Salipiger abyssi: one gene and its partner. Each later gene encodes a partner of the first gene's protein in a complex. Links are inferred from orthologs where the notes say so. Each region holds a gene or a part of one and is shown on either strand. Other genes may lie near its edges.

What was found.
Region 2: the proteins of sdhA (region 1) and Ga0080574_RS16950 are in contact, whole or in part, in a crystal structure (PDB 6C12), measured with the Escherichia coli proteins. The link is inferred for Salipiger abyssi from one-to-one orthologs.

What each region holds. Positions count from the first base shown.
Region 1 is NZ_CP015093.1:2,549,589-2,564,969, reverse strand. The notes cover bases 8,506-11,409. They hold sdhA (succinate dehydrogenase flavoprotein subunit), read right to left. Parts: upstream 10,909-11,409; coding sequence 9,103-10,908; downstream 8,506-9,102. Other genes in these bases: sdhC (succinate dehydrogenase, cytochrome b556 subunit), read right to left, coding at 11,314-11,409; sdhD (succinate dehydrogenase, hydrophobic membrane anchor protein), read right to left, coding at 10,928-11,299; Ga0080574_RS15955 (hypothetical protein), read right to left, coding at 8,657-9,025; Ga0080574_RS15960 (hypothetical protein), read right to left, coding at 8,506-8,672. In the rest of the region: Ga0080574_RS16005 (branched-chain amino acid ABC transporter permease), read right to left, coding at 1-482; Ga0080574_RS16000 (ABC transporter substrate-binding protein), read right to left, coding at 531-1,667; Ga0080574_RS15995 (type III PLP-dependent enzyme), read right to left, coding at 2,092-3,300; Ga0080574_RS15990 (hypothetical protein), read right to left, coding at 3,516-3,716; Ga0080574_RS15985 (hypothetical protein), read right to left, coding at 3,789-4,058; Ga0080574_RS15980 (calcium-binding protein), read right to left, coding at 4,097-6,070; Ga0080574_RS15975 (succinate dehydrogenase iron-sulfur subunit), read right to left, coding at 6,270-7,049; Ga0080574_RS15970 (hypothetical protein), read right to left, coding at 7,139-7,978; Ga0080574_RS15965 (hypothetical protein), read right to left, coding at 7,975-8,295; more of Ga0080574_RS15960, read right to left, coding at 8,307-8,505; more of sdhC, read right to left, coding at 11,410-11,709; Ga0080574_RS15935 (hypothetical protein), read right to left, coding at 11,942-12,145; Ga0080574_RS15930 (MaoC family dehydratase), read right to left, coding at 12,245-13,276; Ga0080574_RS15925 (DUF1737 domain-containing protein), read right to left, coding at 13,276-13,479; Ga0080574_RS15920 (NnrU family protein), read right to left, coding at 13,484-14,029; Ga0080574_RS15915 (HpcH/HpaI aldolase/citrate lyase family protein), read right to left, coding at 14,072-14,923; Ga0080574_RS15910 (hypothetical protein), read left to right, coding at 15,206-15,381. UniProt on the Escherichia coli protein: Two distinct, membrane-bound, FAD-containing enzymes are responsible for the catalysis of fumarate and succinate interconversion; the fumarate reductase is used in anaerobic growth, and the succinate dehydrogenase is used in aerobic growth.
Region 2 is NZ_CP015093.1:2,755,972-2,771,329, forward strand. What follows is about bases 6,755-9,635. They hold Ga0080574_RS16950 (succinate dehydrogenase assembly factor 2), read right to left. Parts: upstream 8,385-9,635; coding sequence 8,124-8,384; downstream 6,755-8,123. Other genes in these bases: Ga0080574_RS16940 (DUF1194 domain-containing protein), read left to right, coding at 6,755-7,176; Ga0080574_RS25980 (hypothetical protein), read left to right, coding at 7,295-7,453; Ga0080574_RS16945 (MarR family winged helix-turn-helix transcriptional regulator), read right to left, coding at 7,524-8,021; Ga0080574_RS16955 (helix-turn-helix domain-containing protein), read right to left, coding at 8,381-8,776; Ga0080574_RS16960 (pyridoxal phosphate-dependent aminotransferase), read left to right, coding at 8,885-9,635. Also shown: Ga0080574_RS16895 (c-type cytochrome), read right to left, coding at 1-68; ureC (urease subunit alpha), read left to right, coding at 219-1,967; Ga0080574_RS16905 (hypothetical protein), read left to right, coding at 1,990-2,577; Ga0080574_RS16910 (DUF1127 domain-containing protein), read left to right, coding at 2,725-2,940; Ga0080574_RS16915 (urease accessory protein UreE), read left to right, coding at 3,080-3,634; Ga0080574_RS16920 (urease accessory protein UreF), read left to right, coding at 3,624-4,259; urease accessory protein UreG, read left to right, coding at 4,271-4,903; thyX (FAD-dependent thymidylate synthase), read left to right, coding at 5,020-5,934; Ga0080574_RS16935 (VOC family protein), read left to right, coding at 6,047-6,481; more of Ga0080574_RS16940, read left to right, coding at 6,475-6,754; more of Ga0080574_RS16960, read left to right, coding at 9,636-10,087; Ga0080574_RS16965 (hypothetical protein), read left to right, coding at 10,130-10,531; Ga0080574_RS16970 (hypothetical protein), read left to right, coding at 10,696-11,025; Ga0080574_RS16975 (inositol monophosphatase family protein), read left to right, coding at 11,105-11,896; Ga0080574_RS16980 (GFA family protein), read right to left, coding at 12,034-12,402; Ga0080574_RS16985 (rhomboid family intramembrane serine protease), read right to left, coding at 12,399-13,142; bifunctional proline dehydrogenase/L-glutamate gamma-semialdehyde dehydrogenase PutA, read right to left, coding at 13,220-15,358. UniProt on the Escherichia coli protein: An FAD assembly protein, which accelerates covalent attachment of the cofactor into other proteins.

The DNA of each region.
Region 1 (15,381 bases):
AGCCACCAGAGCCCCAGCGCCACGGCGATCCCCACCCCGATCAGCGCCAGCCGATAGGCGGGATAGGCGATGCCACCGGGCAGGGTCACGGTGCCCGAGAGCGCCTCGGGGATGTCGAGATAGAGCGGGAAGGAGCCGAAAAGCCAGCGCGTGCCTTCGGAAAAGATCAGGATCAGCGCGAAAGTGGCCAGCACCTGGTCGAGATGGTCCTTGGCATACAGCCTGCGGATCACCAGCAGCTCGACCAGCGCGCCTGCGGCTGCGGCGGCAGCCAGCGCCGCGACCAGCGCCAGCAGGAAGGAGCCAGTGAGCCCCGCGACCGTGGCGGCGGCAAAGGCCCCCACCATGTAAAGTGAACCGTGCGCGAGGTTGATCAGCCCCATGACGCCGAAAATCAGCGTCAGCCCGGCGGCCATGAGAAACAGCATGACACCGGATTGCAGGCCGTTCAGGACCTGTTCAGCAAGCAGGATCGGGGACATTGCAGGCGCTCGTCTCGGGCGGGGCCGCGGAGGCGGCCCCTGCCGGGTTTACTGCATCGCACAATCGGCGACATAGGCGCTCGACCGGTCCTCGATCGCGGTGGCGACGATCTTGTTGGTGTAGATGTCGCCCTCCTTGATCACCTCGCGGATATAGATGTCCTGGACCGGGTGATTGTTGGTATCGAAGGAGAACTTGCCGCGCACGCTGTCGAAATCGGCGGCCTTCAGCGCCGCGCGGAAGCCATCGGCATCCGAGGGCTCGGCCTCGTCCAGCGCCGAGAGCATCAGGTTCGCGGTGTCATAGCCATAGGCGGCGTAGAGCGAGGGCAGCCGGCCGTATTTCTCCTCGAACGCGCTGACGAAGGTGGCGTTGGCCGGCACGTCGAGATCCTTGGACCAGTTGGAGCCGTTCTTGACGCCGAGTGCCGCGTCGCCCACCGCCTGAAGGATCGCCTGATCGAAGGAGAAGGCCGGGCCCATCACCGGCAGCTCGATGCCGCTGTCGGCATATTGCTTGAGGAAGGAGATCCCCATGCCGCCGGGCAGGAAGAAAAAGATGCTGTCGGCACCGCTGGCCCGGATCTGCGCCAGCTCGGCGGCGTAATCGGTCTGGCCGAGCTGGGTAAAGACCTCGCCCGCCAGCTCGCCGCCGTAGAAGCGCTTGAACCCGTTCAGGCTGTCATGGCCGGCGGGATAGTTGGGCGCCATGATGAAGGGCTTGGTGTAGCCTTCGGATTTGGCATAGGCGCCGGCGGCCTCGTGCAGGTTGTCGTTCTGATAGGAGACCGAGAAGTAATTCGGGTTGCAGCCCTTGCCGGCGAGTTGCGCGGGGGCGGCATTGGTCGAGAGGTAGAATTTGCCCTGCGCGGTGGCGGCGGGCACCACGGCCATGGCGAGGTTCGACCAGACGATGCCGGTCAGGATGTCGACCTTGTCGGACTGGATCATCTTGTCGGCGATCTGCACGGCAACGTCCGGCTTGCGCTGGTCGTCCTCGACGATCACCTCCACATCGTCGCGCCCCGCCGCGTCCATCGCCAGCAGGAACCCGTCGCGCGTGTCGATCCCGAGGCTCGCGCCGCCGCCCGAAAGCGTGGTGATCAGACCGACCTTGACCTCGGCCTGCGCGGTGGCGGCCATCGCCACCAGGCTCGCGGCGGCGAGAAGCGTTTTCACGGACATTGCGGAACTCCCTGTCTTATCCCTGGTATCCCCTGCCGGATCTGCGCCCGGCGACGGCGCTACGGTTACCGGAATTGCCGGGGATGTCCATGCGGTTGGGCTGTGGCTCGGTGGCACGATGTAGAGATTGCGCCCCCTACGACTTGCCAACGGTCGCATAGGCGCAACGAAAGCCGGGCCCAGCTGCGGCCCGTGGGCTGACGCAGCACGCGTGGAATCCCTTAGTTTATCGCCGCCAGATCCGAAGGACCTCTCAGCTATGCGCTTGCGCCACCAAAGCGGCAGCCCGCCCGAACGGGCCGCCGCTGGGCCCGGCGCCTTCGGCTTGATTCCGTGCCAAGGGTGCGGGGATTGATGTTCAAAGACGAAAAAAGGCCGACCCCGATGGGGGCCGGCCTTTGGTCCGTGAGGAATGCGTTAGACCTCAGATCGCCACGACATCCAGCGGCGGGAAGCCGTTGAAACCGACCGAAGCGTAGGTCGAGGTATAGGCGCCGCAGCAGCGGATGATGATGCGGTCGCCGGCTTTCAGACCCAGCGGCAGCTCGACCGGGCGCTTTTCGTAAAGCACATCGGCGCTGTCGCAGGACGGGCCGGCAAGGATGCAGGCGCCGAGATCGTCGCCGTCGCGGTCGGTCAGGAACTGGTAGCGGATCGCCTCTTCCATGGTTTCGGCAAGGCCCGAGAACTTGCCGATGTCGAGATAGACCCAGCGGTGCAGGTCGTTGTCGGATTTTTTCGACACCAGAAGCACTTCGGCGGCAATCGCGCCGGCCTCGGCGACCAGGCCCCGGCCCGGCTCCGCCATGATCTCGGCGACGTCGCCAAAGCGCTCATGCACCAGCCCCATCACGTCGGCGGCATAGTTCATCGGCGCCTCGATCGCCTCGCCATAGAAGGCCGGGAAACCGCCGCCGATGTTGAGTAGCGACAGCTCATGACCGGCCTCGCCAGCGGCGCGCCAGATGGCCGCGACCTGATCCAGAACCGGCGCCCACATCTGCGCGCTGCGGGTCTGCGAGCCGACATGGAAGGACAGACCCACCGGGTCGAGCCCCAGCGCCTTCGACATCGCAATCAGTTCCAGCGCCTTGTCGCGAGCGCAACCGAACTTGCGGGTCAGCGGCCAGTCGGCTTCGCAGTTCTCAACGATCACGCGGATATAGACGCGGGCGCCCGGCGCGTGCTCGGCCAGCTTTTCCAGCTCTTCCTCGGCATCGGCGGCAAAAAGGCTCACGCCCTGCGCATGCGCCCAGGCGATGTCGGACACTTTCTTGACGGTGTTGCCAAAGGAAATGCGGTCGGCCGTGGCGCCGGCGGCGAGGCACATGGCGATCTCGGTGCGCGAGGCGGCATCGAAGTTCGAGCCAAGACGGGCCAGCAGGCGCAGGATTTCCGGTGCCGGGTTGGCTTTGACCGCATAGTGGATGCGGGCACGGCCCAGCCCCTGCGCCAGCGCGGCGTATTGACGGGCCACCGCCTGGGTGTCGATCACCAGGGTCGGACGCGCGAAATCATGCGCGCGGATATAGGCCTCGGCACGCGACAGGTGCTGCTCGGGGGCAGCTTCGGCGAATTGGGGGGCAAAGACGGTGGATTGACGGGCAGCGAGCCCGGTCACGTATGCGTTCATTGGTCATCTCCAATCAGACCCGGCCATTCCGGTTTCCCGGCACAGACCGCTCAGTTCCAAGGGAGACGTTACCGTCGCTACGTAACCGCGTGGGTGTGGAATTGCCCACCTCGACAGAGGCGCGTGCGTTGGCGTCTTGAGCGGGCATATGAGGCCAGAGCCGGATTCGATCAAGGGGGAAATTTCGCGAGAATCGCAAAAATTTTCCGGGCCGCTCAGCTGTGGTCGCGCAGGCACACCGTCGGCGGTTTTCCCGCCTCGCCCTCGACCCGGGCGCCGCAATGAACGCAGGTCCAGCGCGTGGAGCCCTCGCCCTGCCGATAAGCGCGCCAGCGGCACTGGCGCCGGCCACGATGCCGGGCGTTGTAGATCATCAGACCGATGAAAAAGGCAACGAAGCCGACAGCAAAGATCATTGCCGGCTCCGTTTCGGGATATCTGCTCTCATGACGCGTAGACTAGCCCGCCGCGCCGGCGGGTCCAGCGGCTCAGGCCGCGCGGTAATAGGCAAAGCCGTCGGTGTCTTCTTCGATCTCGCGCACGGCAGTATGCACCAGCACCGGCTCGGGCTGGTAATAGGCATAGGCCTGCTCAAGAACGGCAAGCGCTTCCTGCGCGGCGATTTTGGATTCGGGTTGATTTTGCATCGGGTTGGCCTTTCGGTATTGCTCCGTATCCTCCCCTTGCCGGGTGACATAGCCCTTGCTGCGGCGCAGCACACCCCACGATGCTGCAAATGCGAAATGCATCTTTTGCATGGTTCCGCATGGTCACTTTCGCCGCAGCAGACACCGCCTCATGCCAGCAGATCGTAGTCCACTTCGTCGATCCGCAGCGTCAGGCTGGTCAGAGCGTCGCCATCCACCAATGCCCAAAGGATCTGACCGGTCGGCGCGTAGCTGACGAAGAGCTCGTCGACCGCATCAAGCCCAGCGCCGGCAGTATTGGCCCGCTGAACGATAAAATCCGACGCATCGAGCCCATCGGCGGCGACCAGCGCGTCCTCTTCCGCGAAGCCCCGGATCCAGTCGCTACCATGGCCCGCGACACCGGCGTGGAAAATGCGATCGGCACTGCCATCGTCCAGCAGGTTGATCCGGTCAGAACCGAACCCGCCATTGATGAAATCCATCCCAAAGCCGTCGATGATCACATCGGACAGCGCTCCGCCCGCAATCAGATCGTCACCATAGCCGCCTTCCAGCGTGTCTGAGCCGCCTTCGCCTTCGAGCGTGTCGTTGTGGTCGCCGCCCATCAGCTGGTCGTTCCCCGCCCCTCCGCGCAGCAGGTCGTCGCCCGCACGGCCGATCAGCAGATCCGCGATGTCGTCGGGCGATGTGCCCCCTGTCAACACATCGTTCCCGGCACCGCCGTCAAGCGTGTCGAAACCGGTGCCCCCGTCAATCGTGTCGTCACCGACGCCGCCATTGACCAGATCGTTGCCCGCGCCGGTCTCGATGGAATCGTCGCCGGAATCGCCTCTGACCCAGTCGGCGCGGTCGTTTTCTGTCGTCCAGGTCAGGATGAAATCGTCACCTTCTCCGGCATAAATCCGATCCTGCCCGTCACCGGACCGGATCGTATCATTGCCCGCGCCGCTTATGACCGTATCACGGCCGATGCCCGTCTCGATTGTGTCAGCGCCGCGTCCCATCTCGATCCGGATCGGCACCCAGTGATCGGTCAGAGCGAAGTCGTTGGCGCCAATCGCCGCGTTGCCCACAAAGCGGATCACCAACTTGTAGGAAAGCTCTCCGTCCCATGCATAGCGCGGCGCGATACTTTCGATACGGTCGTTCAGATCGAGCTCGCCCGGCGTCGTGATGCGCAGCGTATCGAGGAAACGGAAACTGCTGAAATCGTTAATGGCCGCGCGTGTGAAGGTTCCGCCGCCTTCGAGAACCTCGACACCATCGAACACGGTCCGCGAGTGGTCGTAGTAGTACCAGAAACCATTTTGACCGTTATCGTAGGAATAGAATCGGGCGCCGACGAAAACATCCGTCCCGTCACCGCCGGAAATCACGCTGTAGGGCCTGTCAGCGACATAGCTGCTGTGGCCAATCGACAAGATCCGATCATCGCCCGCGCCGCCATCGACCGTGTCGCCCTGGGCGGCGGAGAGCGTGTCGTCTCCCGCGCCTCCGATCATGTGGACGCGATAACTGTTGTTTTCCCCATGCGACATATGCCAAGCCGATGCAGCGCCTGTGGCATCCCATGTCGCATAGCGGACACCGGGCTCGCTTCCGGACGGCAACCGGAGCATGTTGATCCGACCGGTCCCGCTGCCATCCTCGCCGATCATGATGTTGCGGAGATCGGTGGTCCCTTCCCCAGCGATCCGAAGCTCGGCTTCGGGACCGAACCCGGTGATGCGGGTGATCCCCTCAAGCTGGCTCGGAGCCAGACGGATCCGGTTGCCGTTCAGGTCGATCTGTTCGAAGCCGCTGAGAGCCGCCTCTTCGAAATAGAAGGTAGGCGGATATTCGTCCGGGCCGACAGGTTGCAGGATCAACCGGTCGAAACCCTCGCCACCGTCGAGATCATAGCCGCGGCCATCCGCGAACCAGACAAAAACTTGATCGTCGCCGTCCCCGGCCTGCACCGTATCCGCTCCGGCACCGGGGCTGAGAAAGTCGTCGCCCCCGAGGCCCTGAAGCAAGTCGTCGCCTGCGAACCCGTTGAGAACGTCGTCTTCTTGCGTGCCGATCAGCGCCGGCGCGTCTGTGCCGTTGTCATTGCCATCTGTTCCCGTGATATCCGCCATGAAAATACCCTTTGATACCTAATTAGTCCGCGCCATGCTTACGCCGGACGGGGCATATGTCAAACCGTCCGCCGCCTCCCGCCGTGTCTGCGCTCCCCTCAATTGGCATTCCAAAGACGCGGGACCGCAACAATGCCCGTGAAAAGAAAAACGCCGCGCCAATGCATGGCGCGGCGTTCCGCAATACTCGCAAGCCGGATCAGACGACGCGGTTCAGCATCATCTTCTTGATCTCGGCGATGGCCTTCGCCGGGTTCAGACCTTTCGGGCAGGTCTTGGTGCAGTTCATGATCGTGTGGCAGCGATAGAGCTTGAACGGGTCTTCCAGCCCGTCCAGACGCTCGCCCGTCGCCTCGTCGCGGCTGTCGATGATCCAGCGATAGGCGTGCAGCAGCGCCGCCGGGCCTAGATAGCGGTCAGAGTTCCACCAGTAGCTCGGGCAGGCGGTCGAGCACGACGCGCACATCACACATTCATAGAGGCCGTCGAGTTTCTTGCGGTCCTCGATGGACTGCTTCCACTCTTTCTCGGGGCGGTTGGTCTTGGTCTCCAGCCAGGGCATGATGCTGGCATGCTGGGCGTAGAAATGCGTGAGGTCGGGGATCAGGTCCTTGACCACCGGCATATGCGGCAGCGGGTAGATCTTCACGTCGCCCTTGATCTCGTCGAGCCCGTAGATACAGGCAAGCGTGTTGATCCCGTCGATATTCATCGCGCAGGAGCCGCAGATGCCTTCGCGGCAGGAGCGGCGGAAGGTCAGGGTCGGGTCGACCTCGTTCTTGATCTTGATCAGCGCGTCCAGAACCATCGGCCCGCACTTGTCCATGTCGAGATAGTAGGTATCGACGCGCGGGTTTTCACCGGTATCGGGATTCCAGCGATAGATCTTGAACGCCCGGACATTGGTCGCGCCCTCGGGCTTCGGCCAGGTCTTGCCGGTGCGGATCTTGGAATTCTTCGGAAGCGTAAACTGAACCATGGCGAGCCTCTGCTGTCCTTTCGGGTGAGTCTATGGGGTGGCAAGGTCCGGTCCAGCCAGAGCGCCGGACCAAGTGAAGATCTGAAAGGTCATCTCCGGAACACCTCCGGATTGTCCTCGACGAGTTGCGACACCGCCCGCCGGTCCTTGGGGGAAAGCCCCAGACCGTTGAGCTTGCGCATGAGATCCATCGCGCCGGCGGGCAGCGCGGTGTTGGAGGCATCGGGCAGATCGAACGTGGCGACGGTGGCATCGTCGAGCCCGGCATGGCGGAAGAGCGCGCGCCCCATGAGGGGGGCCTCTCCGGCCAGATCGTCCTCCATGGCGTAAACCGTGACCGGCGAGGTCACAGCGGCGCGGATCGTCGCGATTCCGCTCTCCCAGTCGAGCGCCGGCTGGCGGGCAGCCCATGTGTCGAAATCCGCGGTTTCGCCCTTGCGCTTGACCGCCTGCCCCCAGGCGCTGCGCAGCCATTTGCCCATGTCGCGGGTATAGAAGACCAGTTCCAGCGGCGCGCCGGCCAGCGCCGTTTCGAGCATCGGAATGTAATGCGCAGCCAGTTCGAAGATCGTCGCCCCGTCCGGCGCGACCACATCGGTGCCAAAGAGATTCTCGTCGGAAATCAGCGCTGTTTTCGCCGGCATCGCCGCGATGGCGGCGCGCAGCAGCTGCGCCTCGCGCTGAAGCTCGCGCGCTGTGGCGCGATTGCGCTTGCGGATATCGTCGGCGACCGCGCGGCGCCAGCCTCGGGTCAGCGTCTCGCGCGGGCTGGCGGCAAAGCCCTCGGGCAGCTTCGCCGCATTGTCGCGCAGCACATCCTGAATGAAGGTCGTGCCGGTCTTGCGGAACCCGCAATGCAGCACCAAGCGCGACGGACCGGTCCAGGGCTGCACACGCTGCGAACTGCCGAAGAGCGGGAGCGCGGTCATAGCGCCCTCCCCTGCATCAGCGCCGGCAGCCCCTCGGCAGCGAGGCAGGTGAGCGTCTCGGGCTTCGACACGATCTCGCTGACGATCTGCACAGTGCTCTGCGTCGGGCCGGTCAGGCTGTCGCCGGCCAGCGCATAGATCTGCGTCGCAGTCGCGTTGTCGATGATACAGCCGATGGCCGGCTCAACGGGCACCCCCGGAAAGCGCTCTGTCACCACCTTCGACACGGTAGACCGCGCCGCCGCGCGCGCGATCTCGTCCTGGCTCTGCGGCGAGCAGGCGGTGAGAAGCACGGTGAGGAGGAGGGCCTTGCGCAAAGCGGGGGCTCCTATGGGAACAGTTGGAAGTTAAGCACTTCGTAGATCAAACCGCCACGCATGCAGTCACGAGTGCCTTGTGTGTAAAGGATATCGGTCACGATATCGTCGTTCAAGCCGGGCTGACCCAGCGCTGAATTCTGCGCCAGCGCCTCGATCTGCCCCCGAGTCGCATATTCGAGTGTGCAGTCCACCGCACGCTCCACCGGCACGCCCGGCGCCTTCTCCATCAGAACCGGCGCCACGGCGGCGCGCGCAGTCTCGCGCGCCAGATCGCCCCGGTCCGGTGCGGGCTGAAGCACCGCGCAGCCGGTCAGGGCCAGAAAGGCCCCGGCACAGGCCGCCCGTCCGGCAGAGAAGATCACTGCCCCAGGCAATAAAGCGTCCCCCTGTACATGCTGGACGCCCCGGGAGGGCATTGGCCGTATCCAGCCTCAGCCACGGGCGCGGTGGACATTTCGCCCGCCTCGCGCTGACGGGCCGCCGCAGACGGGGGCGTGCCGTAGGTGTATCGCTTGACGGTTGTGCCGTTCTCGGCGCGCCGGATGTCGGTCTCTTCCGGGATCCCGCCGGTGGCGCCGGAAACGCTGGGCGCCTCTCCCACCTTGGCGGCGACGCAGGACATCAGCGCATCGGCACCGGCCTGCGTACCGCCCTGCCCCGGCGTGATCACCGGGTTGGCCACCCCTGCCGGGTATTCGTATGTTCCAGGTGCATCGACCTGGAACATACATTGCGTCACCGGATCGGCTTTTTGCGTACAAGCGACCAGAGACAGTAACGGCAGAAGGGCAAGCGCGTAACGCATCAGAAGGTACGGGCCTTCGGCGCGATCTTGGCGAGGCTGATGCCGCCCTCGTCTTCCTGGGTCAGCGGATCGAGCACCACAGGACGCTGGCTGAGCGTGACCTGCTCGCCCTCGACGCGGCTGATCGTGTGAACACGCCAATTGTCGTCGTCGCGCTCGGGATAGTCCTCGTGCGCATGTGCGCCACGGGATTCCTTGCGCGCCTCGGCGCCGACGATGGTGGCGAGCGCGTTGGGCATGAGGTTGGTCAGCTCCAGCGTCTCCATCAGATCCGAGTTCCAGATCAGCGACCGGTCGCTGACCTTGAGATCGCCCAGCTTGCCGGCGATCGCGGTCATTTTCTCGACGCCTTCCTTCAGCGTCTTGTCGGTGCGGAACACCGCCGCGTCTTCCTGCATGGTGCGCTGCATCTCGAGCCGCAGCTCGGCGGTCGGCGTGCCGCCATCGGCATTGCGCAGCCCATCGAAGCGGTCGAAGGCCTTGTCGACGGACGACTGGTTGAGCGCGTGCTTGCCCGCCTCCTTGTCCACGACCTTGCCGGCGCGGATCGCGGCGGCGCGGCCAAAGACCACGAGGTCGATCAGCGAGTTGGAGCCAAGACGGTTGGCACCGTGCACCGAGGCACAGCCCGCTTCGCCCACGGCCATCAGGCCCGGCACGACGGCGTTGGGATCGTCGGCGGTCGGGTTAAGCACCTCGCCCCAGTAGTTGGTGGGAATGCCGCCCATGTTGTAGTGCACCGTCGGCAGAACCGGGATCGGCTCCTTGGTGACATCCACGCCGGCAAAGATCTTGGCCGACTCGGAGATGCCCGGGAGACGCTCCGCCAGCGCTTCGGCGGGCAGGTGCGAGAGGTTCAGGTGGATGTGGTCGCCATGTTCGCCCACGCCACGGCCCTCGCGGATCTCCATGGTCATGGAGCGCGAAACGTAGTCGCGCGGCGCGAGGTCTTTATAGGTCGGCGCGTAACGCTCCATGAAACGCTCGCCCTCGGAGTTCGTCAGATAGCCGCCCTCGCCGCGCGCGCCTTCGGTGATCAGGCAGCCCGAGCCGTAGATGCCGGTCGGGTGGAACTGGACGAATTCCATGTCCTGAAGCGCGAGGCCCGCGCGCGCCACCATGCCGCCGCCGTCGCCGGTGCAGGTATGCGCCGAGGTCGCCGAGAAATAGGCGCGGCCATAGCCGCCGGTGGCCAGAACGACCATCTTGGCGTTGAAGACGTGAAAGGTGCCGTCGTCGAGCTTCCAGCAGACCACGCCCTGACACACGCCGTCATCGGACATGATCAGGTCGATGGCGAAATATTCGACATAGAACTCGGCGTTGTTCTTCAGCGACTGGCCATAGAGCGTGTGCAGGATGGCGTGGCCGGTGCGGTCGGCCGCGGCGCAGGTGCGCTGCACGGGCGGGCCTTCGCCGAATTCGGTGGTGTGGCCGCCAAACGGGCGCTGATAGATCTTGCCCTCTTCGGTGCGCGAGAAGGGCACGCCGTAATGCTCCAGCTCGTAGACGGCGGCGGGTGCCGAACGGGCGAGATATTCCATCGCGTCGGTGTCGCCGAGCCAGTCCGAGCCCTTGACGGTGTCGTACATGTGCCACTGCCAGTTGTCCGGGCCCATGTTCGACAGCGACGCCGCGATGCCGCCCTGTGCGGCGACGGTGTGCGAACGCGTCGGGAAGACCTTGGTCACGCAGGCGGTGCGCAGCCCCTGCTCCGCCATGCCGAGCGTGGCGCGGAGGCCTGCGCCCCCTGCCCCGACCACCACGACGTCATAATCATGCGTCTCGTATTCGTATGCAGCCATTTTTCCGGGTCTTTCTGTCTCAGAGGGCGATCTTGGCGATGCCGAAAATTCCGGCAGCGGTGAGCGCATAGGACAGGCCCACAACCAGCATGATCAGCAGCTTCCGGGTGGAACCGCTGGTGTAATCCTCGAGCATCACGCGGGCGCCCTTGTGGAAATGTTGCATGCCGACGAAGAGCGTGAGCCCCGCGAGGATCGCCGGAAAGGGCCTCTCGAACGTGGCCAGCGCGTTCTCGTAGCCCGAGCCCAGCGCCCGGCCGAAGATGATGAGGAAGGTGGGAACCAGAAAGGCGAGCGCAACGGAGCTCACCATCATGTACCAGTGATGTTCGGCGCCGCTATGGGCCGAGCCCTTGCCAACGGCGCGTTTGCGGTCGGTCAGGTAACGCATGCTTTATGCCTCCCTCAGATCCAGAAGATGATCACGGTCGCGACGGTCAGCGCCACGGAGCCGTAAATGCAGGCCCAGCCGAGTTTTTCGGCGGTCTTGATGTCGAGCCCCTTGCCCGAGTCGAAGACCAGGTGCCGCAGCCCGGCAAGGTAGTGGTACCAGATGGCCCAGAGCGACCCGAACATGATCAGGTTGCCCACCCAGGAGGTGATCCACCATTCGGCGGTTTCAAAGTATTCCGGCCCCGCGGCGAGTGCCAGGAACCACCAGACCATCAGCAGCGTGCCGACGATCAGGGCGTTTCCGGTGATGCGGGTGAGGATGGAGCTCATCGAGGTGAGCTGCGGTCGATAATACGGCCCGATCATGAAGGGGGAGAGCGGGCGCTCGATCCGGGTCTCTTCGGCCATGGCGTGTCCTTTCGGTTCCCTCGTGGCAGGGTTCTAGCGGGTTTCCCGCCCCTCTGTCACCAGAGTGCATGCGCAGCAGGCGCCTTTTTTGATCGCTTTTTGAAAAAATAAGCAGATTATGTGATCACACGCCAAAAACTGTGATCACAATTCGCACGCTAACATTCTGCGCCGCGGAAGATGTTGGAAAGTCTGATTCTGTCCGCGCGAAAGCCCGCACGGACAGATTGAATCACTCGGGAAAGCCGAGCCGTTGCAGCGCCTCGGTCCCCTTGGCACGCAGCGCCGGATCGGGCGAGCGGATCTCGCGATGGATGCGGCAGACAAGGCTGCTGAATTCGCGTTTCCTGACCAGCGCGCTGATCGTGTCGGGGATCTGTCCGGCAGGCAGAGCCAGAACGTCTTCGGATCCGTGCGGAAGGCTGTTTGCAGACATGGCGGTCCCTCACCTCTTCAGGAACGAATCTCTCCCCGAGGTAAAGTGTAGCGAGGCCGCGACACGATTGCGACGAAATCGTTAACGGCCTCGCGTGCCTCACTGCGGCATAAGCGCCCAATAATCGAGATCCAGCAAGACGTTAGGCAGGTATTTCCCGTCCTCGCCCTTGAGCTCGAACGGCGCCCCTCCCTTGGTCGCCACCAGCCGCAGCCGCACCGCGCCCACCCCCGGCGCCGGCGTGTCGGCCTTGTCGAGCACCTCGGTCCAGGCCTTCACCGTGTCGCCGGAGAAACAGGGATTGGCGTGCGCACCGGCATTGAGCCCCACGATCATCTGGGCATTTCCCAGCCCGTTGAAGCTCAGCGCCCGGGCCATCGAGATCACATGGCCGCCATAGATCAGCCGCTGCCCGTCGGGCCGGATCGTGGCGTCGAAATGCACCTTGGACGTGTTCTGCCAGAGCCGCGTCGCCATCATGTGCTCGGCCTCTTCGATGGTCACCCCGTCCACATGGTCGATGGTCTCGCCCACCTGATAATCACCCCAGCGATGCGGCTCGCCCGCGAGGGTGAAATCGTAATTGTCGAAATTCAGCCCCTGTGGCACCGCCAGATCCTCCGGCGTCAGCACTTTCTTGAGATCGGGGATCACCGTCTCGGGCGCCGGCGCATCGGGATCGTTCTTGCGCACCATCACCCAGCGGCAATACTCCATCACGGTCTCGCCGCGCTGGTTGCTGCCGGTGGTGCGCACATAGACCACACCGCTCTTGCCGTTGGAATTCTGCTTGAGCCCGATCACCTCGGAGGACGACCGCAACGTGTCGCCCGCATAGACCGGCGTCAGCCAGCGCCCCTCGGCATAGCCCAGATTGGCCACCGCGTTCAGCGAGATATCGGGCACGGTCTTGCCGAACACCACATGGAAGGCCGCCAGATCGTCGATCGGGCTTTCCGGCAACCCGCAGGCGCGGGCGAACTCGTCGGAGGAATAGAGCGCATGCCGCGCCGGGTAGAGCGCGTGATAGAGCGCCCGCTCGCCCGAAGTGACGGTGCGCGGCACCGCATGGTCGATCACCTGACCGACGCGGTAATCCTCGAAGAAACGGCCCGGATTGGTCTTTGCCATCAATGCTCTCCCAGTTTCGTGTCGGGGGTGTAGGTGCCGTCGACCTCCTTCACCACGGCCTGGCCGCAGCGCATCACGCCATTGGCGGCGTCGAAGGCATAGGTCGGGTCGCCATGCAGCTCCCAGCCCTTGTTCAGGGCGGCGGTCACCTTGTGGCAAAAGGCCGAAGTGTCGTCTTCGGAGAGAAAGCGGTAGAGTTTCATGGTCTTATCCAAAGGTTGGGTAGCCGAGCCAGGTGTGGATCCAGCCGATGACAAGCAGCAGGACCACGCTGGCGGCGGCAAAGATGATGTCCTTGCGGATCGCGCCCTTTGCGGGGGGCGTCCAGCCCGGTTCGGCGCGGTTGATCACGGCCATCTCGACCAGCGTCCAGGCGCCCAGCCCGCCAAAGAGCACAAAGCTCGGCACATCGCCATTGACCAGCAGATGCGCCACGGCCCAGAGCAGAACGCCCGTCAGCATCGGGTGACGCATACGGTAGAACAGCGCGCCTTTCTTCGGGCCGGGCGAGGTGAAATAGAGCGCCGCCAGCATCAGCAGGTTGTTGATCCCCACCGTTGCCGGGTGGCGGCCCCAGAACATCGCGCCATCGGCCATGCGGTAGCCGAAGATCATCAGCAGCACCGCTACCACCAGCAGCAGCGCGATGAGGCCGCGGCCCTTGTCTCCCAGCGCCGCACGCTGCGCCGGGGCCAGGCGCTTGAAGAGATGCGCCGCCCACCAGAGCGCGACACCGAGAACGAGAAGGATCATGGGGCTCTCCTGTGATCGGGATTCGTTCCGGCCACCCTGCGGTTATTCGCCCAGCGCGGCAATGGCTTCCGCTTTGGCAAGGACGCTCTGCGCCGTGGCCACATGCAGGTTCTCGACAATCTTGCCATCGACCACGGCAACGCCCTGCCCGGCCTTCTCCGCCTCTTCAAAGGCCGCGATCTGGCGTTTCGCCAGTTCGACCTCGGCCTCGGTCGGCGCAAAGGCGGCGTTGGCGATCTCGACCTGTGCGGGGTGGATGAGCGTCTTGCCATCGAACCCCATGTCGCGGCCCTGATCGCATTCCGCCTTCAGCCCCGCATCGTCCTTGAAGGCATTATAGACCCCGTCGACGATCACGCAGCCGGTGGCCTTGGCCGCCAGCAGGCACAGCCCCAGCGAGGCCATCATCGGCAGCCGGTCGGCGCGGAAGCGCGAGTTCAGCTCCTTGGCCAGATCGTTGGTGCCCATCACCATGCCCATGAGCTGCGGATGCGCGCCGATGGCGGCGGCGTTCAGCATGCCCTTGGGCGTTTCCATCATCGCCCATAGCGGCTTGTCGGTGAGCCTGGCCAGCGCGTCGAGCTGCTCGGGGCTTTCCACCTTGGGCAGCAGCACCGCGTCGCAATCCATGTCATTGGCGGCCTTGGCGTCGGCCTCGCCCCATTCGGTCTCAAGCCCGTTGATCCGCACGATCTTGCTGCGCTTGCCATAGCCGCCCTGCGCCAGCGCGGCGGCCAGCGTCTCGCGCGCGGCGGGCTTTTCGCCGGGCGAAACCGCGTCCTCGAGATCGAAGATGATGGCATCCACGGGCAGCCCGCGCGCCTTGTCCAAAGCCCGGTCCTTGGAGCCGGGGATATAGAGCACCGAACGGTAGGGGCGCAGCGTGAGGTCCATGAGTATTCTCCCTGTCGAAGAAATAAAGTTGCGCGGTAGAGGCCATTTTTTTGCGAAAAGTGCAAGAGCGGAGTCGCCGCATCGCAGAAAAAAGCGACGAAAGACGGAGGCCGGCAGCACGGCCGAGCCGGAACGCCCGCCCCGTTAACCATTCCTTGGGCTTTTCTGCGCAGCCTGTTGGCGCAGGGCGGAAACCGCAAGGCCCCATTCGGGCCGGCATCAGGCAGAGGGCATCACGCAGCGGGCGAAAGCGCCGCATGCGACAGCCGAAAGGGCAGAGCGATGAAACGGATACTGGCCGCGCTGACGGGCCTTATCGCATTCGGGGCGACCGCTGCCGGCGCCCAGCAGAACGCCTGCGCGCCGCGCGATCAGGTGGTGGCGAAACTGGCGGAAAGCTATGGCGAAACCCGGCGCAGCATCGGGCTCGGCAGCAACAACAATGTGATGGAGGTCTT
Region 2 (15,358 bases), 210 kb from region 1 along the record:
TCTGCGGTGGCTGCCACGGCAAGGCTGCCGAGGCTGGCGACCGACGTCGCGAACGCCTTCAACTTCATGATGTGTCTCCCCTGAGAGATGCAATTAAAAGTGTAAAACAAAACAGATACGCGAAACTCATCTTATCAGCTCCGTCCCGCCTGGCGACAAAAATTGACGCAGGGTCAAGCGGCGGGCGCCGGAGCTGACAGCCGAGGAAAGACGACGATATGCCAGCCACGATCTCACGCGCCGATTATGCCGCCATGTTCGGTCCCACCACCGGGGACAGGCTGCGGCTCGCTGATACCGATCTGATCATCGAGGTCGAACGCGACCTGACCGCCGAGCTGGTGGGCGCCGCCGGTGGCGGTAACGGGCCGGTCTATGGCGAGGAGGTGAAGTTCGGCGGCGGCAAGGTGATCCGCGACGGCATGGGCCAGTCGCAGACCACCCGCGCAGACGGCGCCGTCGATACGGTGATCACCAATGCGCTGATCGTCGACCATAGCGGCATCTACAAGGCCGATGTCGGCCTGCGCGACGGGCGCATCCACAAGATCGGCAAGGCCGGCAACCCCGACACCCAGCCCGGCGTGAACATCGTCGTCGGTCCGGGCACCGAGGTCATCGCGGGCGAGGGGCGCATCCTCACCGCCGGCGGCATGGACAGCCATATCCACTTCATCTGCCCGCAGCAGATCGAGGACGCGCTGCATTCCGGCCTCACCACCATGCTGGGCGGCGGCACCGGCCCCGCGCATGGCACGCTGGCCACCACCTGCACGCCGGGCGCCTGGCATATCGGGCGGATGATGCAGGCCGCCGATGCCTTCCCGATGAACCTCGCCTTTGCCGGCAAGGGCAACGCCTCGCTGCCGCTGGCACTGGCCGAGCAGATCAAGGCCGGCGCCTGCTGTCTCAAGCTGCACGAGGACTGGGGCACCACCCCCGGCGCCATCGACACCTGCCTGAGCGTCGCCGACGACATGGACGTGCAGGTGATGATCCACACCGACACGCTCAACGAGAGCGGATTTGTCGAGAACACCGTCGCCGCCATGAAGGGCCGTACCATTCACGCCTTCCACACCGAAGGCGCCGGCGGCGGCCATGCGCCCGACATCATCAAGATCTGCGGTGAGGAGTTCGTCCTGCCCAGCTCCACCAACCCGACGCGGCCCTATACCGGCAACACGCTGGAAGAGCATCTCGACATGCTCATGGTCTGCCACCATCTCGACAAGTCGATCCCCGAGGATGTGGCCTTTGCCGAAAGCCGCATCCGGCGCGAGACCATCGCCGCCGAGGACATCCTGCACGACATGGGCGCGTTTTCGATCATCGCGTCGGACAGCCAGGCCATGGGCCGGGTGGGCGAGGTGATCATCCGCACCTGGCAGACCGCTGACAAGATGAAGAAGCAGCGCGGCAAGCTCGCCGAGGAGACCGGCGACAACGACAATTTCCGTGTCCGCCGCTATGTGGCGAAATACACCATCAACCCGGCCATCGCCCATGGCATCAGCCAGCACATCGGCTCTGTCGAAGAGGGCAAGCGCGCCGATCTGGTGCTGTGGAACCCGGCGTTTTTCGGAGTGAAGCCGGAAATGGTGCTGATGGGCGGCACCATCGTCTGTGCGCAGATGGGCGACCCCAACGCCTCGATCCCGACGCCGCAGCCGGTCTATTCGCGCCCCATGTTCGGCGCCTATGGCCGTTCGGTCGAAAACTCGGCGGTGATCTTCGTCTCCGAGGCGGCGCAGGCCGAGGGTATCGGCGAGACGCTGGGCATCGCCAAGCAGACGCTTGCGGTGCGCAATACCCGCGGCATCGGCAAGAAGGATCTGGTCCTGAACGACGCCACGCCGGAGATCGAGGTGCATCCCGAGACCTACGAGGTGCGCGCCGATGGCGAGCTGCTGACCTGCGAGCCGGCGACTGAGCTGCCGATGGCGCAGCGCTATTTCCTGTTCTGATCCGACAACAGGCGCGCTTCGCATGACACGGCTGTTCCTCTGCCTGCTGGCGCTGCCCTCGGTGGCATCGGCCGACTGTCCGACGGCGGCGGATCTCGACACCGGGATCCTGTTTCACCTGGCGGGCGGCGATACCGAGCTGTTCCGGCGCGAGGACGCGCAGACGGTGCGCTCGGTCTATCACTACGCGGAGGAGAACGCCGAGAGCCATGTGCTGCTGGGGCGCGGCATGTATGTGCTGGCCTATGGCGAGACGCAGGACGGCGAGCCGGTGCCGGACGGGCTGATGCGCTACGATTTCGGGCGCGCACCGGAAGAGATGCCGCTGCCCGAGCCCGAGGGCGGCTGGACGGCGGATGTCGAGGTGACCGCCGCCTGGGGCAGCGAGCACGAGGTGCAGATCTACAGTTTCGGGCCGCTCAGCCGGGTCAGCTTCGGCGATTGCAGCTATGATATGATCCCGGTCATCCAGTCCTACCGGCCCGATCCGCTGGACACGGTGGAATTCGTCAACTGGCTGCCGGAGCTCGGCCTCTCCTACCTGTCGCGCATTGCCGACCGGGAGGGCGAGGACCGCTACGACTACACCGGCATCGAGGCGGTGCACTGATGGCGGTCAAAGGTAGTTCAAAGTTAAACCATCTACCTATGCGCTCAGCGAAACGCGACTTTGCAGTTGCAGCATTTGTGGAGTCGGGCAGGATCGCTTACCTATTGGCCGTGGGAGGGGACCTAAACATCGGAAGGAAGGTTTCCCATGGCATTTCAAAGCGCCGTACATCATCACGAAGCACCGTTTTTCTCGCGCGTTCTGCACGCGATCGGTCACATGTTCGTCGCCATCGGCGAGTCGAACCCGCGCCTGAAACGCGTCGAAGCGCTTCAGCGTCTGTCCGACGCCGAGCTGGCCGAAAAGGGCCTGCGCCGCGAAGACATCGTGCGCCACGTTTTCCAGGATCTGTTCTACGTCTGATCCTGCGTCCGAGTTTCCGGATCGCCGCGCGCGCTGACGCGGGCGCCGTTCCAACCTGCCAAGGCCACGCACCCGGTGAGATCCGGGGCGTGGCCTTCTCTGTTTTGCGGCCCCCGCGCCGCGCGAAAGGAGCCGAGACATGACCACGCTGCCCACCAGCCACGAAATCCTCCGCAAGGGCCTCTGGGACGATGCCGCCGACACCGTCCGGCTGAGCTATGAGGACCGGTTCCTGCGCCGCAAGGTGCTGAAGGCGGCGTCGGGGCAGGGGTTTCTGGTCGATCTCGCCCATACCGAAAGCCTCGATCATGGCGATGCGTTCCGGCTCACCGACGGGCGCGCCGTGGCGGTGGAGGCGGCGGAGGAGCCGCTGCTGGCGGTGACCGGCGCCGATCTGCCGCGCATCGCCTGGCATATCGGCAACCGCCACACCCCCTGCCAGATCGAACAGGGCCGGCTGCTGATCCAGCGCGACCATGTGATCCGCGACATGCTGGAAAAGATCGGCGCCACGGTGGCGGAGGTCGACGAGCCCTTTACCCCCGAGGGCGGCGCCTATGGCCATGGCCGCACCCACGGGCACGACCATTCGCACAGCCACGGGCCCGAGGCGCATAGCCACGACGACGGCCACGGGCACAGCCACAGCCATGCCCATAGCCACGGATCGCACCCGCATACGCATGAGCACTGACGCGGCGCTGACCCTGCACCAGCTCTTCTCTCCGGCCTTCCCGGTCGGGGCCTTCGCCTATTCCCACGGGCTCGAAACCGTGGTGCAGGCGGGGCAGGTGGGCGATGCCGACAGCCTGCTGGCCTGGCTGGAGGCGGTGCTGCGCCACGGTGCCGGCTGGTCGGACGCGGTGCTGATGGCTCAGGCGGCACGGGGCGCGGATCCGGAAACGCTCTCCGAGCTGGGCCGCGCGCTCTCGCCCTCCGCCGAGCGGCGGCTGGAGACTGAGCAGCAGGGAAATGCCTTTGCCGCGACGGTTTCGGAGGTCTGGGGGCTGGAGATCCCGCCATCCCCCTATCCCGTGGCGGTCGGGCGCGCGGTGCGGGCGCTGGAACTGCCGCTGGCGGAGGCGCTGCGGCTCTACCTTCTGGCCTTTGCCTCCAACCTCGCGAGCGCCGGCGTGCGTCTGGTGCCGCTCGGCCAGACCGAGGGCCAGCGCGTGGTGGCGGCGCTGGCGCCGCTCTGCGCGGCGCTGGCAAAACAGGCGGAAGCGGCGGATCTCGACGAGGTCGGTGGCTTCGCACCGCTGATCGACATTGCCAGCCAGCGCCACGACATGCTCTATTCGCGGCTCTTCAGATCGTAACGGAGGTAAAGATGGCATCCCCGAACGGACCTTTGCGCGTGGGCCTCGGCGGCCCGGTGGGCGCCGGCAAGACCACGCTGACCGCGGCGCTCGCCCGGGCGCTGCGCGACCGGCTGTCCATGGCGGTGGTCACCAACGACATCTACACCCGCGAGGATGCCGAGGAACTGATGCGCCAGCAGGTGCTGCCGCTCGACCGCATCAAGGGGGTGGAGACCGGCGGCTGCCCGCATACCGCGATCCGCGAGGATGCCTCGATCAACCTTGCCGCCATTGCCGAGCTGAACGCGGCTTTCCCCGATCTCGACCTGATCCTGATCGAATCCGGGGGCGACAACCTCTCGGCGACCTTCTCGCCGGAACTGGCCGACGTGACGATCTATGTGATCGACACCGCCGCCGGCGAGGAGATCCCGCGCAAGGGCGGGCCGGCGATCACCAAATCCGACATCCTGGTGATCAACAAGACCGATCTCGCGCCTTATGTGGGCGCCTCGCTCGACGTGATGGAGCGCGACGCGACAAAGATGCGCGCCGGGCGGCCCTTTGTCTTTGCCTCGCTGCGCCAGGGGCAGGGGGTGGACGAGGTCGTCACGCTGCTGGCGCAGATCGGCGGGCTGCCCCTGGTCGAAGCCGCCGAGTAGCGCGACAGGCCATCGGTGAGGGTGATGCCATATGGCGCCACCTCATCTTGGCGTTCCTGCCGGTGGCGCGACAAGATATAGTCGCGCCGACTCAGTTACCGGAAAGGGATTCGTTCATGCCGCTCAGCCCCGAACAGCAGGCCGAAATCGACGCGCAGCGCGCCGCTCCGCAGCCGACCCTGCGCGCCGTGTCCGAGGGCATGGAGGCGCATCTCTATACCGCTCAGCCGGTGCTCGACCACGGCTTTGTGCGGGTGGTCGATTACATGGGCGACGACGCGGCGATCTGTCAGGCGGCGCGGGTTTCCTATGGCAAGGGCACCAAATCGGTCAGCAATGACGAGGGGCTGATCCGCTACCTGATGCGGCACTGGCACTCGACCCCGTTCGAGATGTGCGAGGTCAAGCTGCATGTGAAGCTGCCGATCTTTGTGGCGCGGCAGTGGATCCGTCACCGCACCGCCAATGTGAACGAATATTCCGCCCGCTATTCGATCCTCGATCGGGAATTCTATGTCCCCGCGCCCGAGCATCTGGCGGCGCAGTCCGAGGTCAACAACCAGGGCCGGGGCGCCGCGCTTTCGGGCGAAGAGGCCGAGCGCGTGCTGCGCTACCTGCGCGACGACGCGATGCGCAGCTACGACCATTACGAAGAGATGATCTCGACCGAGGGCCAGCAGGGGCTCGCGCGCGAGCTGGCGCGGATGAACCTGCCGGCGAATATCTACACCCAGTGGTACTGGAAGGTGGATCTGCACAACCTGCTGCATTTCCTGCGCCTGCGCGCCGATGCCCATGCGCAATACGAGATCCGCGTCTATGCGGATGCGATCTGCGAGATGGTCAAGGACTGGGTGCCCTTTGCCTATCGCGCCTTCGAGGATTACCGCATGGGCGGCGCGCAGCTCTCGCGCAGCGCGCTCGACTGTGTGCGCCGGATGCTCAAGGGCGAAGAGGTCACGCAGGAAAGCTCCGGCATGTCCAAGGGCGAGTGGCGCGAGTTCAAGGCGGTGCTCGACGGCGAGGCCTGAAGAGGCGCCGCATCCCTCCTTCCGCGGTCCCGGGACGATCTGACGGCGCGGCGCTCTCGACATCTGCGCCGGGCTGTCTAGGTTTCTAGGAAAGACCGTAAGGAGGTGTCACATGGGCATCCGGTATCTGCACACCATGGTCCGCGTGAAGGACCTGGAAAAATCTCTCGCATTCTACAAGCTTCTCGGGCTGAAGGAGCGCCGCCGCAGCGAAAGCGAAAAGGGCCGCTTCACCCTGGTTTTCCTCTGCCCGCCGGAACAGGATGACGGCACCGCGGATGTGGAGCTGACCTATAACTGGGACGGCGACGAGGGGCTGCCCTCGGATTCGCGGCATTTCGGCCATCTCGCCTATACCGTGCCGGATATCTACGAGATGTGTCAGACGCTCATGGACAATGGCGTGACCATCAACCGGCCGCCGCGCGACGGGCATATGGCCTTTGTGCGCTCGCCCGACAATGTGTCGATCGAGCTCTTGCAGCAGGGCGATGCGCTGCCGCCGCAGGAGCCCTGGGCGAGCATGGAAAATACAGGCCATTGGTAAGGGCCGCCGCCCTCCGGCTCGCGGCGCTGGCCGTTGTGGCGCTGACGCTTCTTCCGGGCGCGGCGCGGGCCGAGGGCTGCCGGCTGGCGCTGCTGCTGGCGCTCGATGTGTCGTCCTCGGTGGATGACAGCGAATACCGGCTGCAAAAACAGGGGCTGGCGGCGGCGCTGTCGGACCCGGACGTCAAGCGCTCGATCCTCGAAGGCGAGGGGCATGTCGCGCTGTCGGTCTATGAATGGAGCGGTCGGCGGCAGTCGACGCTGCTGCTCGACTGGATCCTGCTCTCCGATGAGGATGCGCTGAACCAGGCGGTGGGCACGATCCTTGCCGCGCCACGCAGCTACAACCGGTTTCCCACCGCGATGGGCTATGCGCTGGGCTACGGGGCCGGGTTGCTGGAGCAGGCGCCGCCCTGCGGGCGCAAGGTGATCGACGTCTCCGGCGACGGCATCACCAATGACGGGTTCCGCCCGCAGCAGGCTTATGCACATTTCCCCTTTCAGGGCGTGGTGGTGAACGGGCTGGCGGTGCTGGGGTCCGATCCGCGCGTGGTGGACTATTTTCGCGGAGAGGTGGCGCATGGCCCGGGCGCCTTTGTCGAGGTGGCCGAGGGCTATGAGGATTTTCGCCGCGCGATGACTCTGAAATTGTTCCGCGAACTCAATGACATGATCGTGGGTGTGCTACGGCCTTGACCCGTTGCCGCAGTGCCTTGTGAGGTGCGCTGCACCGATCGGGTTGTCGCGGGAGGTCTGATGCGGCATTGTGTCGCTGCGAATCCGTGCTAGGCTCCTCCTTCAGGGAGGACACCACATGCTGAATTTCTCGATCGGCCTGTTTCTGGGTTTGCTGATCATGGCGCCAGCCGTGAGCATTGTTCTATGCGCCGCGTCGCTGACGCGCCGGGCGGAAGGGCGTGAGACACGTCCGATCCGCCGGCGGCTTCTGATCGCGGGCGCCCCGGGGCGCTGAGCCGTTCAAGGACGGATCGCGCAACCGGCCTGCCGCCTTGGAGGAGGGGGCGGCGGGCCGGTCTGCGGGGTCAGTAGATATATCTGATCTGATCGGTCCAGAACCGTTCGAGCCGGCGCAGCGAGGTGTTGATGACATCGAGCCCGTCGAGATCGATCATGTTGCGCCCTTCCAGGCCCTCGGAGTGGCGTTCGAACAGCGATTGCACCATGTCGCGCACCTCGCGCCCCTGAGCGGTCAGCCGCACCCGTACCGAGCGTCGGTCAATCTCGCAGCGCTGGTGGTGCATATAGCCCATCTCGACCAGCTTCTTGAGATTGTAGCTGACATTGCTGCCCTGATAGTAGCCGCGCGATTTCAACTCGCCCGCCGTCACCTCGTTATCGCCGATATTGTAGAGGAGCAGCGCCTGCACCGCGTTGATCTCGATAACCCCGGTGCGCTCGAACTCGTCCTTGATCACGTCGAGCAGCAGCCGGTGCAGCCGCTCGACCAGGGACAGCGTTTCAAGGTACCCGGCCATGTAGCCGCTGAGCGGCCTGTTTCCCATGGAGGCATGAATGCTCATAACCGTCTCCGCCTGTATTCGTTGACAGGCAGGTTTGCGGCAAAAAGACGAACAATCGGTTAAATCGCCTAAGATACTTGGAAAACCGCAGATTTCCGCGCGTCAGCGGTTGCAGGCGGTCGTGGCGATATCGTCAATCAGCCCGCGCAGGGCATCGGGCGCCGGGCGCTGGCCCGAAACCCACTGATAGAGATCCTGGTCGTTCTCCTCCAGCAGCGCCTCGTAAGCGTCGAGCTGCGCCGCATCCATCTGCGCCAGCTTCGCCTCGGAATAGCGCATGAGGATGATGTCCATCTCCTTGATGCCGCGCCGCATGGAACGCATCGACAGCCGTTTCAGGCGGTGTTCCGGAGTTTCGCTCATGCCTCTTCCTTCAGCAGCTGGCGCAGGGTCTTTTCCAGCCGTCCCAGCCGGTCGCCGGCGGTCTGGATCTGGGTCTTGAGCGCGCGGATCTCCAGCAGCGCCTCGTTGATATCCGCGGGCAGGGTGCCGCCATCGCCCTCGGGCGCCGCGAGCCCCTCGCCCTCGCCGGTGAGCAGCCAGCCCATCGACACGTTGAGCAGCCCGGCCAGCATCTGCAACTTGTTGGCGCGGGGCTCCGAGAGATCGTTTTCCCAGCCCTGAAGCGTCTTGAGCTTGATGCCCATGCGCCGCGCCAGTTTCTCCTGGCCCATGCCCGCGGCCTCGCGCGAGGCCGCAATGCGGTCGCCGAAGGTGGCGGCGTCGGGGCCGTACCAGTCTGTTGTGTCGTTCATCTCGCTCTCCTCCGGCCTCCCGGGCCGTTTCCCTCGCGGTGGAAGCCGCTTGAACGGGTGCTGGGCGCACCCTATGACAGTCGGGACCCCAATTCAAACGGTGCCCCCATGGCTTTTCTCTCCGATACCCTCGCCCGTGTGAAACCCTCGCCCACGGTGGCCGTCACCCAGCTCGCCAACGAGCTGAAGGCGCAGGGCAAGGATGTCATTGGACTCGGTGCCGGCGAGCCCGATTTTGACACGCCCGACAATATCAAGGAGGCGGCGATTGCGGCCATCCATGCGGGAAAAACGAAATACACCGCGCCGGACGGGATCATCGAGCTGAAACAGGCGATCTGCGCCAAGTTCAAGCGCGAGAACGGGCTCGATTACGAGCCCGCGCAGATCAGCGTCTCCACCGGCGGCAAGCAGGTTCTCTACAATGCCTTCATGGCAACGCTGAACCCCGGCGACGAGGTGATCATCCCGGCGCCCTACTGGGTGAGCTATCCCGACATGGTGCTGCTCGGGCAGGGTACGCCGGTGATCGTCGAGGGCAAGCCCGAGCTCGGTTACAAGATCACGCCCGAGATGCTGGAAGCGGCGATCACGCCGAAAACCAAGTGGTTCCTGTTCAACTCGCCGTCGAACCCCACCGGCGCCGGCTATTCCCGCGCCGAGCTGAAAGCGCTGACCGATGTGCTGATGCGGCACCCGCATGTCTGGGTGATGACCGACGACATGTACGAGCATCTGGCCTATGACGGGTTCGAATTCTGCACCCCCGCGCAGGTGGAGCCGGCGCTCTACGACCGCACGCTGACCTGCAACGGCGTCTCCAAGGCCTATGCCATGACCGGCTGGCGCATCGGCTATGCCGGCGGGCCGAAGGAGCTTATCGCGGCGATGCGCAAGATCCAGTCGCAATCGACCACCAACCCCTGCTCGATCAGCCAGTGGGCGGCGGTCGAGGCGCTGACCCGGCCGCAGGACTTCCTCGTTGAATGGGTCGAGGTCTTCAAACGCCGCCGCAATCTGGTGGTTTCGGCGCTGAACGCCATCGAGGGGATCGAGTGCCCGACCCCGGAGGGCGCGTTCTACGTCTACCCGTCGATCGCCGGGCTGCTGGGCAAGACTTCGGCCGGCGGCACGCTCATCGAGAATGACGAGACCTTCGCCAGGGCGCTGCTCGAAGAGGCGGGTGTCGCGGTGGTGTTCGGCGCGGCCTTTGGCCTCTCGCCCAATTTCCGCATCTCCTACGCGACCTCCGACGCGGCGCTGGAAGAGGCCTGCAACCGCATCGCGGCCTTCTGCGAGGGGCTGGTATAAGCCGGCCTCCGGGCCGGTTTCCGTAACCGAATGGAGCGAGGTATGGCGGGTGAATTGCCGGAATATTACTTTCGGGTGCGCGACAATGGCGCGCTGGTGTTCCGTGTCGATCTGGAGAATCGTCAGCGACGGATCGAGATGGATCAGATCGCCGTGGTCAATCTCAACCGCGACGAGATCAAGCCGCATGGTGACCGGGCGCTGAGCGAGGCCGATCTCGCGGCGATCCGGTCCTGGATGAGCGAGCGCAAAGCGCTGCTCGCCCTGCGCGATATCGACGATATCCACCGCGCCATCGACCATCTCAACATGACCGCGCAATGGGCGCAGTCGCGCGCCAGCGACGACCAGCTCGACGCGGTGACCGACGATCTCTTGCTGGCGATGCATGATCTGCGCTCTGTGCTCGTGCGCAAAAAGGCCGAGCGTCTGACGAAAGACTGAGCTTAGGTGCCGGATTTCGCATGCCAATCGAGGCATTTTCGGGGCGCTGTGCGCAAAACGGAAACGATACGCGGGAATCCGGACAATTCATTGACTTAAAAGGCGGGACTGCTACGCTGCGGCGAAGAATAATTTCCGATCACTTCGGTTTCTCGGGGGACACCATGCGCGCATCCGTTTTTCTCGCCGCCGCCGCGGCTCTGTCGATTTCCGCCTCGCAGGCCATGGCCTGGGGCGACATGTATATGGGCGATGCCACCGCCGATCCCAGCCGCCAGCCGCTGGTGCAGGCCTATCCGTCGGCCAATTACTGCCCCGCCGGCAAACAGCCGGTGATCATCGGCGGCGTGATCTGCTGCGGCGTGCCGACGGCGGGCACCTACTACAATCCGGCCTCCTATGCCCGCAAGACGATCAAGAAGAGCGCGCCGGCCAAATCCTACATGCCCCGCGCCTATGCGCCCGAGGGCGAAAAGGGCGTCGTCTACAAGTAATTCCGGCGCCTTCGGGCCCTTGGCAAAACCGGAGAGGCCGCGTATACGCGCGGCCTGAACCATTTCCGGGGATCCGACCATGCAGGGCAGTGCCAATCTCAACATCATGATCAAGGCGGCGCGCAAGGCGGGCCGCTCGCTGGTGAAGGATTTCCGCGAGGTCGAGAACCTTCAGGTCTCGATGAAGGGCGCGGGCGATTTCGTCAGCAAGGCCGATATCGCCGCCGAGGCGATCCTCAAGGAAGAGCTGCTGGGCGCGCGGCCGACCTATGGCTGGCTCGGCGAGGAGGGCGGCGGCCAGGACGGCGCCGATCCGACGCGCCGCTGGATCGTCGATCCGCTCGACGGCACCACCAACTTTCTGCACGGGCTGCCGCACTGGGCGATCTCCATCGCGCTGGAGCACAAGGGCCAGATCGTCGCCGGCGTGGTCTTCGACCCGGCCAAGGACGAGATGTTCTATGCCGAGAAGGGCAATGGCGCCTGGCTCAACGATTCCCGCCGGCTGCGGGTCTCGGGGCGGTCGCGGATGATCGAGGCGATCTTTGCCACCGGCGTGCCCTTTGCCGCGAAAAAGACCCTGCCGGCGACGCTGAAGGATCTCGCCCGGCTGATGCCGGAATGCGCCGGTGTGCGGCGCTGGGGGGCGGCGGCGCTGGATCTCGCCTACGTGGCGGCGGGCCGCTACGATGGCTACTGGGAGCGCGAGCTGAACCTCTGGGACATCGCCGCGGGCTATCTCATCGCGCAGGAGGCCGGCGCGCTGGTCGACGCGGTCCGCGAGGGGCAGGCGCCGCTTGAGGCGGGCACGATCCTCTGCGCCAACAATGCGATCTTCGACAGCTTCGCCAAGGTGATCCGCGAGAGCTGACCGGCGCGGCCCCCGGCGGCGCGGTCGGGAGGTTTTGCGTATTTCAAAAGAGAAGACGCCAGGGGCAGTGCGCAGCTCTTGGCGTCTTTTCTTTGACGAACACGCCCGCCGGAGGGCGTCCGTCGCGTGCCGCGGGCTCAGCGGTCGGAGGGGTGGTTGACGCCGTCTTCCCAGCGGATCGGCTCGTACTCCGCCGGGTTCACGCCTTCGATGGCGCCCATATTGACCCCGTATTCGTTCGGGTTCGAGCGGCGCTGGTGATACATGTAATTGCCGCAGACCGAGCAGAAATAGTGCTTCGCGGTCATCGTGCCGAACTGGTAGAGCGTCAGCGTTTCGGCGCCCTTCACCACCTCCAGCCCGTCCAGCGGGGCAGAGACCACGGCAGCGCCGCGGCGGCGGCAATAGGAGCAGTCGCAGCGCCGGGCGGTGTTGAGCCCGTCCGAGAGCGTCACGCGCAGCTCGACGGCACCGCAATGGCAGGTGGCTTTCAGGGGCTCGGTCATCGTCTGCGTCCGATCTTGGGAATGGTTGTGGTGTCGGTATAGCGCGCCGCCGGGTGGGGCGGGTGGCCTTGCGTGCGGTTCCAGTAGCGCGGCCCGCCGCGCCGCAGCCAGACCGGCACGGTCAGCAGCAGCCCCGCGACAAAGCCGCCCAGATGCGCCCAATAGGCGACGCCGCTGCCGTCGGCCGCGCTGCCGACCCCGCCGAAGACCTGAAGCGCGAACCACACCGCCAGCACGATCCAGGCGGGGATGGGCAGGATCTTGAAGAAGACGATCAGGATCACCAGGATATCGACCCGGGCACGCGGGAAGAGCAGCAGATAGCCGCCCATCACGCCGGCGATGGCGCCGGAGGCCCCGACCGTCGGCACCGGTGAGAAGGGCGCGGCGAGGTAATGGGTGAGCGCCGCCAAAAGGCCGCAGGCGAGGTAGAAGCCGAGGAAGCGCAGATGCCCCATCTCGTCCTCGATATTGTCGCCGAAGATGAACAGGAACAGCATATTGCCCGCCAGATGCGCCACGCCGCCATGCAGGAACATCGAGGTGAGCATGCCGGTCAGCCCGCCGCCCTCGCTCACCAGCGCCGGGATCAGCGCCCAGTCGTAGAAGAAGGCATTGAGCGCGCGCGGTTGCTGGAACAGCGACCAGTAGCTGAGGAATATGAGAATATTCGCCACGATCAGCCCGTAGGTGACATAGGGCGTGCGGCCCGAGGGGTTGTGATCGCGGATCGGAAACATCGCCTGTAGCTTGGCGCGGTTTCGTCCGGCGTCAAGGGCCGCCGATGCGGGCGCGGCGCGGGGCCGCGCCCGGGCGCTTACATATTGCCGCCGAGCAGCGCCGCGTTGCCGCCCGAGGCGGTGGTGTCGATGCAGACATGGCGCTCGGCGCGGGCATGGCCGCGGTCGGGGGTGCCGGTGATCAGCGTCAGGATCGGACCCTTGCGCTCGGCGAGCGCGCGGCGATAGGCGCGGGCGCTGTCGGCGTCGCCCCACCAGATCGCCGCCGAGATATCGGTGAGGGTCGCCAGCGCTTCGGGCGCCACCTTGCCGTGCGAGACCACGGCGACGCCGCCGAGCTTGCGGATCGCCTCCGCCTGGGCGGCGGCGCAGTCCGAGCCGGGGCCGAGGCAGAGCACCGGCGGGCGGGCCAGCGTGGTGTACTGGTTGGCCTCGCCGGTGGGGCCGGGCAGCTCGGTCGTCACCGGGCCGGGCGCGTGGCCCGCCGCCGCAAGGGCCGCGCTCAGCCGGTCGGGCAGGTCGTGGGTCGACCAGGAGCCCACCGGCCCGGCATGGGCATGGCTGCGGAAGCGGTCGCAATAGAGCGGCCCGCCGGCCTTTGGCCCGGTGCCCGAGAGCCCTTCGCCGCCGAAGGGCTGGCTGCCGACGATCGCGCCGATCTGGTTGCGGTTGACGTAGAGATTGCCGGCCTCGACGCGCTCGGTCACATGCTGCACCCGGTCGTCGATGCGGGTTTGCAGCCCGAAGGTGAGCCCGTAACCGGTGGCGTTGATGGCGTCGATCACCGCGTCGAGCTCTTCGGATTTGAAGGTGGCGATATGCAGCACCGGGCCGAAGATCTCGCGCTCCAGATCGGCGATGCCGTTCACCTTGATGAGGGCAGGGGCGATGAAATGGCCCTCTGACGGCACCTCGGTCTGTTTCAGCAGGCGTCCGTCGGCGCGGGCGGCCTCTACATAGGCGGCGATGCCCGCATGCGCCTCGGCGTCGATCACCGGGCCGAGATCGGTGGAGAGATCCCAGGGCTGGCCGGGGCGCAACGCCTCCATGGCGCCGGTCAGCATCTCCATGAAAGGCGGCGCGATATCCTCCTGCACATAGAGGCAGCGCAGCGCCGAGCAGCGCTGGCCCGCCGACTGGAAGGCGGATTCGACGATGGCACGCACCGCCTGTTCGGGAAGCGCGGTGCTGTCGACGATCATCGCGTTGAGCCCGCCGGTCTCGGCGATGAACGGCGTGCCGGGGGCGAGATGGGTGGCGATGGAGCGATGGATGATCTGCGCGGTCTCGGTGGAGCCGGTGAAGGCGACGCCGGTGACATGTGGCTCGGAGGTCAGGGCCGCGCCCACCTCGCCGGCGCCGGGCAGCAGTTGCAGCGCGGAGGCGGGCACGCCGGCCTGATGCAGGAGCTGCACTGCGCGCCAGGCGATGAGCGGCGTCTGCTCGGCGGGTTTCGCCAGCACCGCGTTGCCGGTGGCGAGCGCTGCGGCGATCTGGCCGGTGAAGATCGCCAGCGGGAAGTTCCACGGCGAGATGCAGGCAAAGACGCCCTGAGGCGGTGCGTCATTGTCGAGCGCGCGGGCGGCGTAGTAGCGCAGGAAATCCACCGCCTCGCGCAGCTCGGCCACCGCGTCGAGCTGGGTCTTGCCGGCCTCGCGGTGCAGCATGGCGAAGATCTCGCCGAAATGCGCCTCGTAGAGATCGGCGGCGGCGTTGAGGGCGGCTGCGCGCGCGGCGGCAGGCGCCTCCCAGGGGCGGGCGGCGGCGGCGGCGATGGCGACGGTTGCGGGTGTGGCCCAGGTGACCCTGCCCGGGCTGTCGGCGGGATCGGCGGGGTTCTCCAGCGCCTCCTCGGCCCCGTGCGGCGCCTCCTCGGCGGTGATCGGCGCCACCGTCCAGACATGATCGCGGAACGGCGCGCGCGCCGCGTCGATGGCCCCCAGGGTCGGGCGGTGCGTCAGATCGAACCCCTTGGAATTCACCCGCTCGGGCGCAAACAGTTCTGGACCACGGGCGAGGGGGCGGGTGTCGGTCGTCTCGAACGGATCGGCGGCGACCACCTCCGGCGGCACCTCCTCGTCGACGATCTGGTTGACGAAGGAGGAGTTGGCGCCGTTCTCCAGCAGCCGCCGCACCAGATAGGCCAGCAGATCGCGATGCGCCCCCACCGGCGCGTAGATCCGGCAGCGGGTGCCCTCGGCCTTGTGCACCAGCTC